3 regions of the Bradyrhizobium sp. SZCCHNRI2009 genome follow, and region 1 is predicted to be linked to each of the others. Evidence: predicted binding sites of a transcription regulator. Region 1 holds the regulator's gene; each other region holds the start of a gene.
The links. Region 1 encodes PhoB, which activates phosphate uptake and scavenging genes when phosphate is short. Its sites were predicted from a motif close to TGTCATNNANCTGTCAT; they were not measured.
Positions count from the first base shown of each region.

Region 1 (3,602 bases):
GTCGACAAGCTGCAACGCATCATCGAGGAGCGCGCCGTTCTTACCATCGCCCGGCGACAGCCGATGGCGGTCGACCTGCGTGAGATCGTCGGCGCGATGCGCGTGGCGACCGATCTGGAGCGTATCGGTGATCTCGCCAAGAACATCGGCAAGCGCGTCGCGGCGCTGGAGAGCGACTTCCATCCGCTGAAGCTGATCCGCGGGCTCGAGCACATGACCGATCTCGTGCAGTCGCAGGTCAAGACGGTGCTGGACGCCTATGCCGCGCACGATTTGCCGGCCGCGATGACGGTGTGGAAGGGCGATGAGGAAGTCGATGCCATCTGCACCTCGCTGTTCCGCGAGCTCCTGACCTACATGATGGAGGATCCGCGCAACATCTCGTTCTGCATCCACCTGATGTTCTGCGCCAAGAACATCGAGCGCATCGGCGATCACGCGACCAACATCGCCGAGACGGTGTTCTATATGATCGAAGGCCAGCAGATCATGGACAAGCGCCCGAAGGGCGACATGACGAGCTTCGCATCGACGATCCCCGGCAACTGAGAGAGACGGTTCAGACATGGGCGCCCGAATTCTGGTGGTGGAGGACGAGGAGGCGCTGACGACGCTGCTGCGCTACAACCTCGAGGCCGAAGGCTACGAGGTCGAGACCGTGGCGCGCGGCGACGAAGCCGACACGCGCCTGAAGGAGCGTGTTCCCGATCTCGTCGTGCTCGACTGGATGCTGCCGGGCCTGTCCGGCATCGAGCTGTGCCGCCGCCTGCGGGCGCGGACCGAGACCCGGCAGTTGCCGATCATCATGCTCACCGCACGCGGCGAGGAGAGCGAGCGCGTGCGCGGCCTCGCGACCGGCGCCGACGACTACATCGTCAAGCCGTTCTCGGTGCCGGAGCTTCTGGCGCGGGTGAAAGGCCTGTTGCGGCGGGCGAGTCCGGAGCGGCTGGCGACCGTGCTGTCCTATGGCGACATCGAGCTCGACCGCGAGAAGCGCCGCGTGGCGCGCTCTGGGCGGCCGATCGATCTCGGCCCGACCGAATACCGCCTGCTCGAGTTCTTCCTGGAGCATCCCGGCCGCGTGTTCAGCCGCGAGCAGCTGCTCGACAGTGTCTGGGGCCGCGACATCTACATCGACGAGCGCACCGTCGACGTCCATATCGGCCGCCTGCGCAAGCTGCTCAATCCCGGCCGCGAGCAGGACCCGATCCGCACCGTTCGCGGCGCCGGTTATGCGCTCGATGATCGCTTCGCCAAGAGCGAGCAGGTGTAAGGGGCGATCCGGCGTGAGGACGCAGCAGGTGTGAGGCGCGAGGCGGCCCGATTGAGGAGATCGCGGTCCGCTTTCCGCCACGCCGCCGCCGTCTTGATCGTGTCTGCTTCGTGGCCCGTCACGATGTTTCGGTCCCAGCGGACGCCCTTGATCAAGACCATCATCATATCTCTTGCCGTGCTGCTCGGCGGCGCGGCGGGCGCCACGGCCGCCGAGCTCGAAGACGCGGTCGCGGCGGCAGGCAACGGGCAGCATGCGGCGGCGATGCGACGGCTGCTGCCGCTGGCCGCCAAGGGCGATGCGCGGGCGCAGTTCGACGTCGGCTTCATGCACGCCTTCGGCTGGGGCCAACCGCGCAACCCCGCCGAGGCGCTGGCGTGGTACCGCAAGGCCGCCGATCAGGGGCTCGCCGTCGCGCAACACTATCTCGGCATCGCCTACGTCAACGGCGAAGGTGTTGCGAGCAATTACGGCGAAGCCGGCCGCTGGTTCAGCCGCGCCGCGGCGCAGGGCTTCGCCCAGTCGCAATACATGCTCGGCCTGATGCTGCTCGACGGCCGCGGTGTGAAACAGGACGTCGTGCAGGGCTATGCCTGGCTGGTGATGGCGGGCCGTAGCGGCGTGCGATCGGCCGGCCGCGACGTGCAGCGGGTCAAGTTGACCGAGCCGCAGCGCGTCCAGGCTCAGACTGCCATTGCGGCCTGGCGGCCGAAGCCGGAATCGGCGGAGGCCGGCATCGCCGCTCCGCGTCCGGAGCAACTGCTCGGGCTCGACCGTCACATCGGCGAGGTCGTCGATCCCACCTCGTGGCCGGCGTCGTCGATCGGCGTCGTCACCGTCGCGCAATACTCGACCGGCGGCTGGTGCACCGGCACGCTGGTCGCGCCGCGCGTCGTGCTCACCGCGGCGCATTGCGTGTTCAACGGCGTGGCGCAGGTCAGCCCCGGCAACGTCCGCTTCCTGGCCGGCATGAACAGGGGCACGCCGGCGGCATCGTCGGTCGCCGACAAGCTGATCGTGGCGCCCGATTTCGTCCCGACCCGGCACGACAGGTGGTCGCTCGACCGCTCGCCCGCCGATTGGGCATTGATCGTGCTGAAGGACGCGCTGCCGTCGAAGCCGGTCGCGGTCAAGGCGCTGACGCGCGAGGAATTGCAGGCTGCGACCTCGGCCGGAACCATCTCCGAGATCGGCTACGGCCAGGAGCGGCGCTATTCGCCGACCGGCCAGCGCAATTGCAGCGCCGGCATGACCAAGGACGGGATGCTGCTGACGGTGCATTGCCTCGCCAATTTCGGCTATTCGGGCTCCCCCATCATGGCCGAAGTCGGCGGACAGCCGGCCGTGGTCGGCATCTTCTCGGCGTTCCACGAGGAGACCCGGCTGATGTTCGCAGCCCCCGCGAGCCAGTTCGAGGCGGTCGTGCGGCGCGAGATCACGGCACAGAGTGCCTCGATGCGGTGAGCGAAGGAGGGGCGAGAGAAGAAGATGTCCCGCCGCTGGTCATGAACTGTGCGTGACTGGATAGCGGGTTGCCAAGCGAGAGGGCAATCCGGGAAGGGCCGCCCACGTTTTCCTGCAGCTTTTGCCTGCAGCGGGGGGCTTTACCGAACTGGCCTGGCTCTTGCTATAGTCCGAGTATGACGATTGTTCAAATTGATCATCCTCGTGCCCCTCGGCTGCTGTGGTGGCGATCGCAGCCCGGCCGCAACGTTGCGCTCGTCGGCGGGCTGGTCGCCGCCAACGCGCTCGCCTGGGCCTGGGCGTTCGCGCTCTACGCCGACCGGCCCGCCATCGTCGGCACCGCGATGCTGGCCTGGCTGCTCGGACTGCGCCATGCGGTCGATGCGGATCACATCGCGGCGATCGACAACGTCGTGCGGAAGCTGGTGCAGGACGGTAGCGCCCCGCGCGCCGCCGGCCTCTATTTTGCGCTCGGCCATTCCAGCGTCGTCGTCATCGCCACCATCGTCGTGAGCCTCATCGCCGGCGCCGACCTCCTGGATGAAGAGAGCGCGATCAGGGCGATCGGCGGCGTCATCGGCACGTCGGTCTCGGCCGGCTTCCTGCTGCTGATCGCGTTGGCGAACCTCATTCTGTTCGTGAACCTCTGGCGCCGCGCCGCACAGCCGCAGTCCGAGATGGAAACCGCCGGAAGCTCCGGACGGGGCATCCTCATCCGCCTGCTGCGCCCGGTGCTCCGCCTGGTGGGACGCGCCTGGCACATGTATCCGCTCGGTTTCCTGTTCGGTCTCGGCTTCGACACTGCGAGCGAGATCGGGCTTCTCAGCCTGTCGGCAACCGAGGCCGCGCGCGGCGCGAGCCTCGC
Region 1 covers NZ_JAUEUH010000004.1:139,576-143,177, forward strand. The annotation lists gene phoU (phosphate signaling complex protein PhoU) at 1-549, shown strand, start outside; gene phoB (phosphate regulon transcriptional regulator PhoB) at 566-1,273, shown strand; gene QX041_RS15800 (trypsin-like serine protease) at 1,421-2,737, shown strand; gene QX041_RS15805 (HoxN/HupN/NixA family nickel/cobalt transporter) at 2,914-3,602, shown strand, end outside.

Region 2 (3,602 bases), 370 kb from region 1:
ATCGACATCGTCTTGCGCTCGCTCTGCCCGAAGGCGAGACCGTAACCGCGCGTGAAGCACGGCGGCTCGGTTGCCGATCCCTTGAACTGGTTCACCATCTGGCATTCGGTCAGCTCGATCGATCCGAGCGGCACCGCGAACCCGACCTCCTCGGCCACGAACTCGACCTCGACTTCGCCGAAGCGGATTTCGCCGGCAAAGGGATGGTTGCGGCCGTAGCCGCGCTGGGTCGAGTAGCCGAGCGCGAGCAGAAAGCCCTCATCACCGCGTGCGAGATTCTGCAACCGCAGATCACGATCGGCGGGAAAGCCTAGGGGATCGCGGGTGAGATCGCCGACCGGCGCGCCAACATCGGCTTGCGGCGACGGCTCGATCAGCCCGTCCTGGCCGAGAATATCGGTGACACGTGGCGTCGGCGCATTCGGCGCCTCGGCACGGGCCGGCGGCTCCGGCTCGGCGGCGGCCGCCAACTGCGGATCGAGCAGCCGATGCGTATAGTCGAAGGTCGGCCCGAGCACCTGGCCGCCCGGAATGTCCTTGAAGGTCGACGAGACGCGCCGCTGCACCCGCATCGCACCGGTGTCGACCGGCTCGGTCGCACCGAAGCGCGGCAGGGTCGCGCGGAAGGCACGCACCAGGAAGATCGCCTCGATCAGATCACCGCGTGCCTGCTTGATTGCGAGCGACGCGAGCTCGCGGTCGTACAGCGAGCCCTCGGCCATCACGCGATCGACGGCAAGCCCCAACTGCTCGGAGATCTGCGCCAGCGAAAGTTCGGGCACATCGCGATCACCCCGGCGTTCATGCGCCAGCAGCCGGTGCGCGTTCTCGATGGCGCGCTCGCCACCCTTGACGGCAACATACATGCCTCACTCTCCTGCGGAAACGAGTCGGGTCGTTCGCGAGATGGCGACGATGGACGAGCCATCGACCAGCACCACATCGACACCACGCGGAAACAGCTTCTCATTGATCGACAGCCGCTCGAACAGATCGGCGGGCGCGACCGTTGCACGGAACGATGTCGCCCCGTCGATGCCTGGACCGCGCAGCTTGAACGCCGGCCCCTCGGACAAGCTCGGCACCTGCAGGATCAGCGTCGTCGAGCGATCAGGGTATTCAGCACTGCCGAGCGCGAATGAATTCAGATCAGGCAGCGCTTCGGGGTCCGCCGCCACCGCAAAGCAGGCGAGCGCGGCATCGGCGACGATCGGCGCCCCGGTGTGAAACTTGAGCCAGGCGCCGACCTCGGGCGTGCCGGCGAGCGGCGCATCGAGCCAGATCGGCGTATCGTGATCGAACAAGGTCAACGCGATCGCGGCAGCACCAGGCATCAACGACGACGGCCGGCCGACATCGCCCTCGACCTGCCGCACATTGCCCGGACGCGCCATGGCCTCCATGACGGTACGGAAGGTCGATTGCGCGGACAGGACATTGTCGGCGAAACCAGGCTGCAGATCGGAAGCGGCAGCAGCCATCAGCCTTCTCCTCGCACCATCGTATAGAAATCGACACGCGTGGCCGCAGCCTCCTCCGCTCGATGCTCCCGCGATGCGCGCATCAGCTCCTGCAGCGGCGCGACCACCTGAGTCTCGATCGATCGCGCATGGCTCGACGACTGGATCATCGCGTCACACAGCGCCATCAGACGCGCCTTGCCGGCGTCTCGTCCGAGCACATAGCCGAACCCGACCTCGCCGCTCTCCAGCCGTACCGCGGCGCGCGACACCGTCGCTTCGCCGACATTGAACGGCGCACCATCACCGCCGATCCGGCCCCGCAGCATCACGAGACCATTCTCCGCCGGACGCAGGTCGCGATACTCAGGCAGCGCCAGTCCGTCGAGCCTGGCGCGGATGTCCGCATGCGAGGCATGCGCCAATACCCGCATCGCCGTCCTGCGCCGGTCCTGCATCGCGGTCTCGCCTTCCATCTTCACCCCGAACTTGCTATCGCGAAGTTGTCTATGTTAATAGACAACTTCGTAACGAAGCGCCATGACTGTTTGATGACATGGGCGTGATTTTCAGGTCGTGCAGCGGAGAACCGCAGATGAGCATGCAGGGCGCCGACTCGGGCGTGGCACTGTGGCGCCGGGTGGCCGACGGCATCGAGCGCGACATCGCCGACGGCCGCTTCGCGGCCGGCACCCGCCTGCCCGGCGAGACCGAGATCGCCGAAACCTACCGCGTCAACCGTCATACGGTGCGTCGCGCGCTCGCGACCTTGGCCGAGCGCGGCCTCGTGCGCGCCGAGCGCGGCAGCGGCACTTATGTCGAAGCGCCTCGTCTGTCATATCCCCTGAGATCGCGAACCAGGTTCTCCGAGATCGTGGGCGCCGGCGGGCGCGAGCCGCGCGGACAGTTGATCGCAGCGTCCGAAGAGTCGGCGACGCGCGAACTCGCGCACGCGCTCCGACTGAAGACGGGGGCGCCGCTGGTCCGAATCGAGGCACTGCGTCTTGCCGACAAGACCCCCATCTGCGTCAGCACGTCCTGGCTGTCGTCCGAGCGATTTCCCGAGGCCGGCCACATCTTCGCATCGCTCCGCTCGATGACGGCGCTGCTTGCGCATTACGGCATTCGCGACTATCGCCGCGGCGCGACCAGGATCACGGCGGCCATCGCCGACGCGAGCGACGCCGCACGGCTCGACCTCGCGCTGGGCCGTCCGGTGCTGGTGGTCGACAGCACCGACATCGATGCCGATGGGACGCCGCTGGTCAGCAAGCGCTCGCGCTTCGCGGCGGAGCGCGTGACGTTCGAGGTCGAGAGCTAGACCAGACCCCGCCGCCTCGCTTCGTTCTTGCGCCCTCAGTCGATGAGCGTGCCGTCCTGATTGAAGAACGGATGCGGCCCGTCGAAATCCCCGATCGGCACCTGATGCGTGACGACCGTTCCAAATCCCGGTCCTGGAAACCAGGCATGAAGGTGAAAGGCCGGTGGCTCGATCCGGAAGGATGGCGGACGAAGCTCGGCCAGGTCGAGCGCGACGGCATGGTTCGGTGCCGGGCAGATCGTGCAGGGGATGCCCGCAAACCGGGTCAGCGTCGCGCGATGAACGTGACCGCACCCGATCAGTTGCACCCGCGGATGGCGCGTGAGGACGGCCGCGAGATCGTCGGCGTTGCGCAGGTTCTGCCGGTCCATGTGCCAGATGCCAGTGGCGAACGGCGGGTGGTGCAGAAACAGCAGGGCCGGCCTTTCGCTGGATCCGGACAGCGCGGCGTCGAGCCATTGCAGACTCGCTTCATCGAGCTCGCCATGCGGATGGCCGGGCACGCTGGAATCGAGCAGAAGCAGATCGAGATCGGCCAACTCTACGCACCGGTTCAGCGGACTGGTGGGTTGACCATGCAGAGCGCCCGGAAACGCCGCGCGCATCAGCTCGCGTGAATCGTGATTGCCGGGCACGGCGACGAATGGAGTTTCGAGCTCGGCGAGAAGATCCTTGAGATGATCGTACTCGGCCGGCGACGGCGTATCGACGAGATCGCCCGAGATCACCACCAGATCGAGCTTCGGCTCGAACCGGTTGAGCTCCGTGATGCAACGGGTCAACGCGCGCGCCGTATCGACGCGGCGGTAGGCGAGCCGGCC
Region 2 covers NZ_JAUEUH010000004.1:510,604-514,205, reverse strand. The annotation lists gene QX041_RS17655 (carbon-phosphorus lyase complex subunit PhnI) at 1-866, opposite strand, end outside; gene phnH (phosphonate C-P lyase system protein PhnH) at 870-1,481, opposite strand; gene phnG (phosphonate C-P lyase system protein PhnG) at 1,481-1,936, opposite strand; gene phnF (phosphonate metabolism transcriptional regulator PhnF) at 2,056-2,781, shown strand; gene QX041_RS17635 (phosphodiesterase) at 2,817-3,602, opposite strand, start outside.
Region 2: phnF (phosphonate metabolism transcriptional regulator PhnF) is a predicted target of PhoB. The motif match lies at 2,001-2,017, and genes of this name have one in related genera.

Region 3 (3,602 bases), on a different contig from region 1:
ATGGTCGATCGGCGTGAGATAGCTTTCCTTGACGTTGTCGCGCGTGCACGGCTCGTTGATGCGGCCGGCGAGGTCGATGCAGAGCCGGTTGACGACGTTCCGGGCCCAGCCGCGGCCGTCGCTCTGCACCGCCAACGCCTGCTCGGCGGCGAGAATGGAGCGGTCGCGCGTGCTCTCGGTATGCAGCAGGAAGTCGCGCTCCTCCCGGAAGAGACGGAAGCGGTTGCGCACCTCCCAGCTGATCTGCAGCGGCGCTGCGCCGAACTGCGCGGCCGCCTCGGTGGCGGCGAGAGGGGCGAGCAGGCCGGCCAGGACGCAGGCGGCGAGCAGCGGACGAAGGGGCATTCGGGTCATGCGCAAGGATTCACGTCAGCGGTGGGGCGGAAATAAGAGGATCGCACGCGAGTTCAACCGGTCGAGGGTCGAACCGTCGCGTCATCCGCGAGACGATTGCTGCTCAGCGCTGGGAGTGGCGCTTGATGCGCTGGGGAACCGCGGCGGGCGCCGTGGCCGCGGCGCGCTTGGCGGCGACCTCGTCCTCGCAGGCTGAGTTCAGCCGGCGCCGCTCCTGCCACGGCTTCACGACGTTCAGCCAGAGTTCCCTGATGCCCATGATGGAGATCGCCGTCGCGAACGGGATCACGAAATACAGCACGCGGAAAACGAGCAGGGTGGCCAGCAACTGCTCGCGGCCGAACTGCGGCAGCGCCACGAGCATCGCGGCATCGAACACGCCGATGCTGCCAGGCGCGTGGCTGGCGAAGCCGAGCAGGGTGGCGAGGATGAACACCACCGACAGCGACAGGAAATCGATCGGCGGAGCGGCGGGGACGAGGAGGTACATCGCCAGCGCGCAGAAGCCGAGGTCGACCACTCCGATCAGGATCTGCACGAGCGTGAGCTGCGCCGAGGGCAGCACCACCTTCCAGCCGTTCTGGCCGAGCTGGCGCCGGTTCTTGCCGGCGGTCAGCCAGCCGAGATAGGCGAAGATCGCCCCGAGGATGCCGATCGCGATCAGCTGGTTCACCGCCGGGGGCAACTGGTCCATCGCGGTGGCGGCGGCCGGATGCAAGGTCATGCCGATGCCGAGTACGAACAGATTGCCGAGCCAGAAGGTCAGGCCTGACAGGAAGCAGATCTTGGCGACGTCGATCGCGGACAGGCCGTAGTCGGAGTAGATCCTGAACCGGATGGCGCCGCCGGTGAACACGGTGGCGCCGATGTTGTGGCCGATCGAATAGCTGGTGAAGGCGCTCATCGCCGCGATGCGATAGGGCACGTGTTTCTTGCCAATCGTTCGCAGTGCAAAATAGTCATAGAAGGTCAGCGTGCAGAACGCGCCGACCACACACAAGGCCGCGAGGGCGATGTGACCGGGCGGGATTTCGGTGAGCGCGGTCAGGATGACGCCGGCATCGACGCCCTTCAGCGTGCGCACGAGTGTCGTGATCGCGAAGGCGATGATCGCAAGGCTCGCTGCAATCCCCAGCCGCTTCCAGCCGATCCATTTCTTGAAGCCACGCCCAAGCGTGGTCAGCAGGCGCTGCATTCATCCTCCCGGCGGGGCGGTACTAGATCTTGGAAAAGAGGCGAAACCATTGATCGATAGGCGGGCAATTCGTGACAGCTTGTTCCTTATGCTAAAATGCGCGCCTTGTGCAGTCCTTGACACAGCTCAGCTCCGACCCATGCGGCGCAGGTCTGTCACACTCCGGTCACATAGCTGGTGGCCCGTCCGCCTCAATTCGGTCCAACTGGTCGCCCGCGCGGTTCACGAGAACCCTCGTCCCTGCGACCGGTTCGGCAGGGGCGGCACGCCGGAACAACCGCCGTAGCCGCCGGTTAGCGCACAGCGAACATGGCGACGATCGGTCAGGGGAGGGACCTGCCATGTTCCGAACCGAGAGGACGTGAAACAAATGGGACTGTTCACCAAGGACATCAAGACGATGAACGATCTGTTCGTTCATCAGCTGCAGGACATCTATTACGCCGAGAACCAGCTCGTCAAAGCGCTGCCGAAGATGGCGGACAAGGCGACGGATCAGAAGCTCAAGCAGGGCTTTCTGACCCATCTCGATGAGACGAAGACGCATGTGACGCGTCTCGAACAGGTGTTCAAGATGCACGGCATCGCGGCCAAGGCGGTCGACTGTCCGGCGATCGACGGCATCATCGAGGAGGCCGACGAGGTCGCCGGCGAGGTCGACGACAAGGCGGTGCTGGACGCAGCGCTGATCAACGCCGCCCAGGCGGCCGAGCACTACGAGATCACCCGCTATGGCAGCCTGATCGCCTGGGCCAAGCAACTCGGCCGCAGCGACTGTGCCGCCGTCCTGCAGAAGACGCTCGACGAGGAGAAGGCGACCGACATGAAGCTGACCAAGCTCGCCGAGAGCGGCGTCAACCTGCGTGCTGCGAGCTGATCGCGTCACCAGAGCCGATGAGACAAAACGCCGCGCGGACATCCCGCGCGGCGTCGTCGCATCCGGATGCCGCGCGTCAGCTCTTACGCAACGCGAAATTGGCGCCGCAGAACGCCATCAGGGCGCCGAGGCAGAGCGCGGCGAGGCCGGCCAGCACACCCGAGGCCGACGGCACCGGGCTCGGGCCGGAGATCGCCTGGCCGATGCCGGCCAGCATCAGCACGCCGACCACGACCAGGAAGTTGCGCATCCGCTGCGGGATCTCGCCCGATACCGCGCTGTGCATGATGTTGGCGATGAAATAGCCCGAGGAGAAGCCGACGGTGGCGATCAGCCACCAGGCGATCGCCGATCCCGCCGGCATGAAGGCGCCGCTCTCGGTCTGCCACAGGCCGCCGAGATCGAGGCCGTAGCGGGCGCCGAGCATGTGCACCGCCAGCGCCAGCAGCACGCCGGCGGCCATCGCTCCGGCCAGGATCAGGTGGCGCGGAAAATAGATCGTTTCGCTCATGCTCCGTTTGTAGGATAAGGCGCGCGCCACACGCAACAGGACCGATCCATTTCCGAGCGCACCACCACGGCCGGCGATGATGCGATCCGCTACGCCTACAAGGCGTCGCTGATCGGGGCCGCGCACCAGTTCGAGCTGACCGGGCAGGGGCTGTCGTGGCGGTTCGCCGGCCGGACCGGCCTGTGGCCTTACGCCGACATCGCCGCGATCCGGCTGTCCTACCGACCGGTGTCGATGCAGGCGAGGCGTTTTCGGGCCGACATCACCCATCGCGATGGCCGCCGCCTCAGCATCATCTCCGTCTCGTGGCAGACGGCGGCCCTGATGGCGCCGCAGAGCGATGCCTATCGTGCTTTCATCCTCGGCCTGCATGCGCGGCTCGCCTTCAGCGGCAGCAACGTACGGCTGACTGCGGGCCTCGGCCGCTTCACCTACGGCGCGGCGCTCGCCGCGATTGCGCTGCTCGCCGTGGCGATGGCCGGGCTTCTGGTGCGCGCGCTCGTCATCGCCGAATGGTCGGGCGCGTTGTTCCTGATCGGCTTCGCCGCGCTGTTCGCCTGGTATGTCGGCGGCTTCATCACCCGCAACAGGCCGCGCAGCTACACGTTCACGGAGATTCCGGCCGCGCTGCTGCCGTGATCACGCAACCTCATCGCCGGTCACCG
Region 3 covers NZ_JAUEUH010000008.1:304,382-307,983, reverse strand. The annotation lists gene QX041_RS27020 (hypothetical protein) at 1-354, opposite strand, end outside; gene QX041_RS27015 (YbhN family protein) at 458-1,549, opposite strand; gene QX041_RS27010 (ferritin-like domain-containing protein) at 1,920-2,426, shown strand; gene QX041_RS27005 (hypothetical protein) at 2,503-2,937, opposite strand; gene QX041_RS27000 (hypothetical protein) at 2,986-3,576, shown strand.
Region 3: QX041_RS27015 (YbhN family protein) is a predicted target of PhoB. The motif match lies at 1,703-1,719, and genes of this name have one in related genera.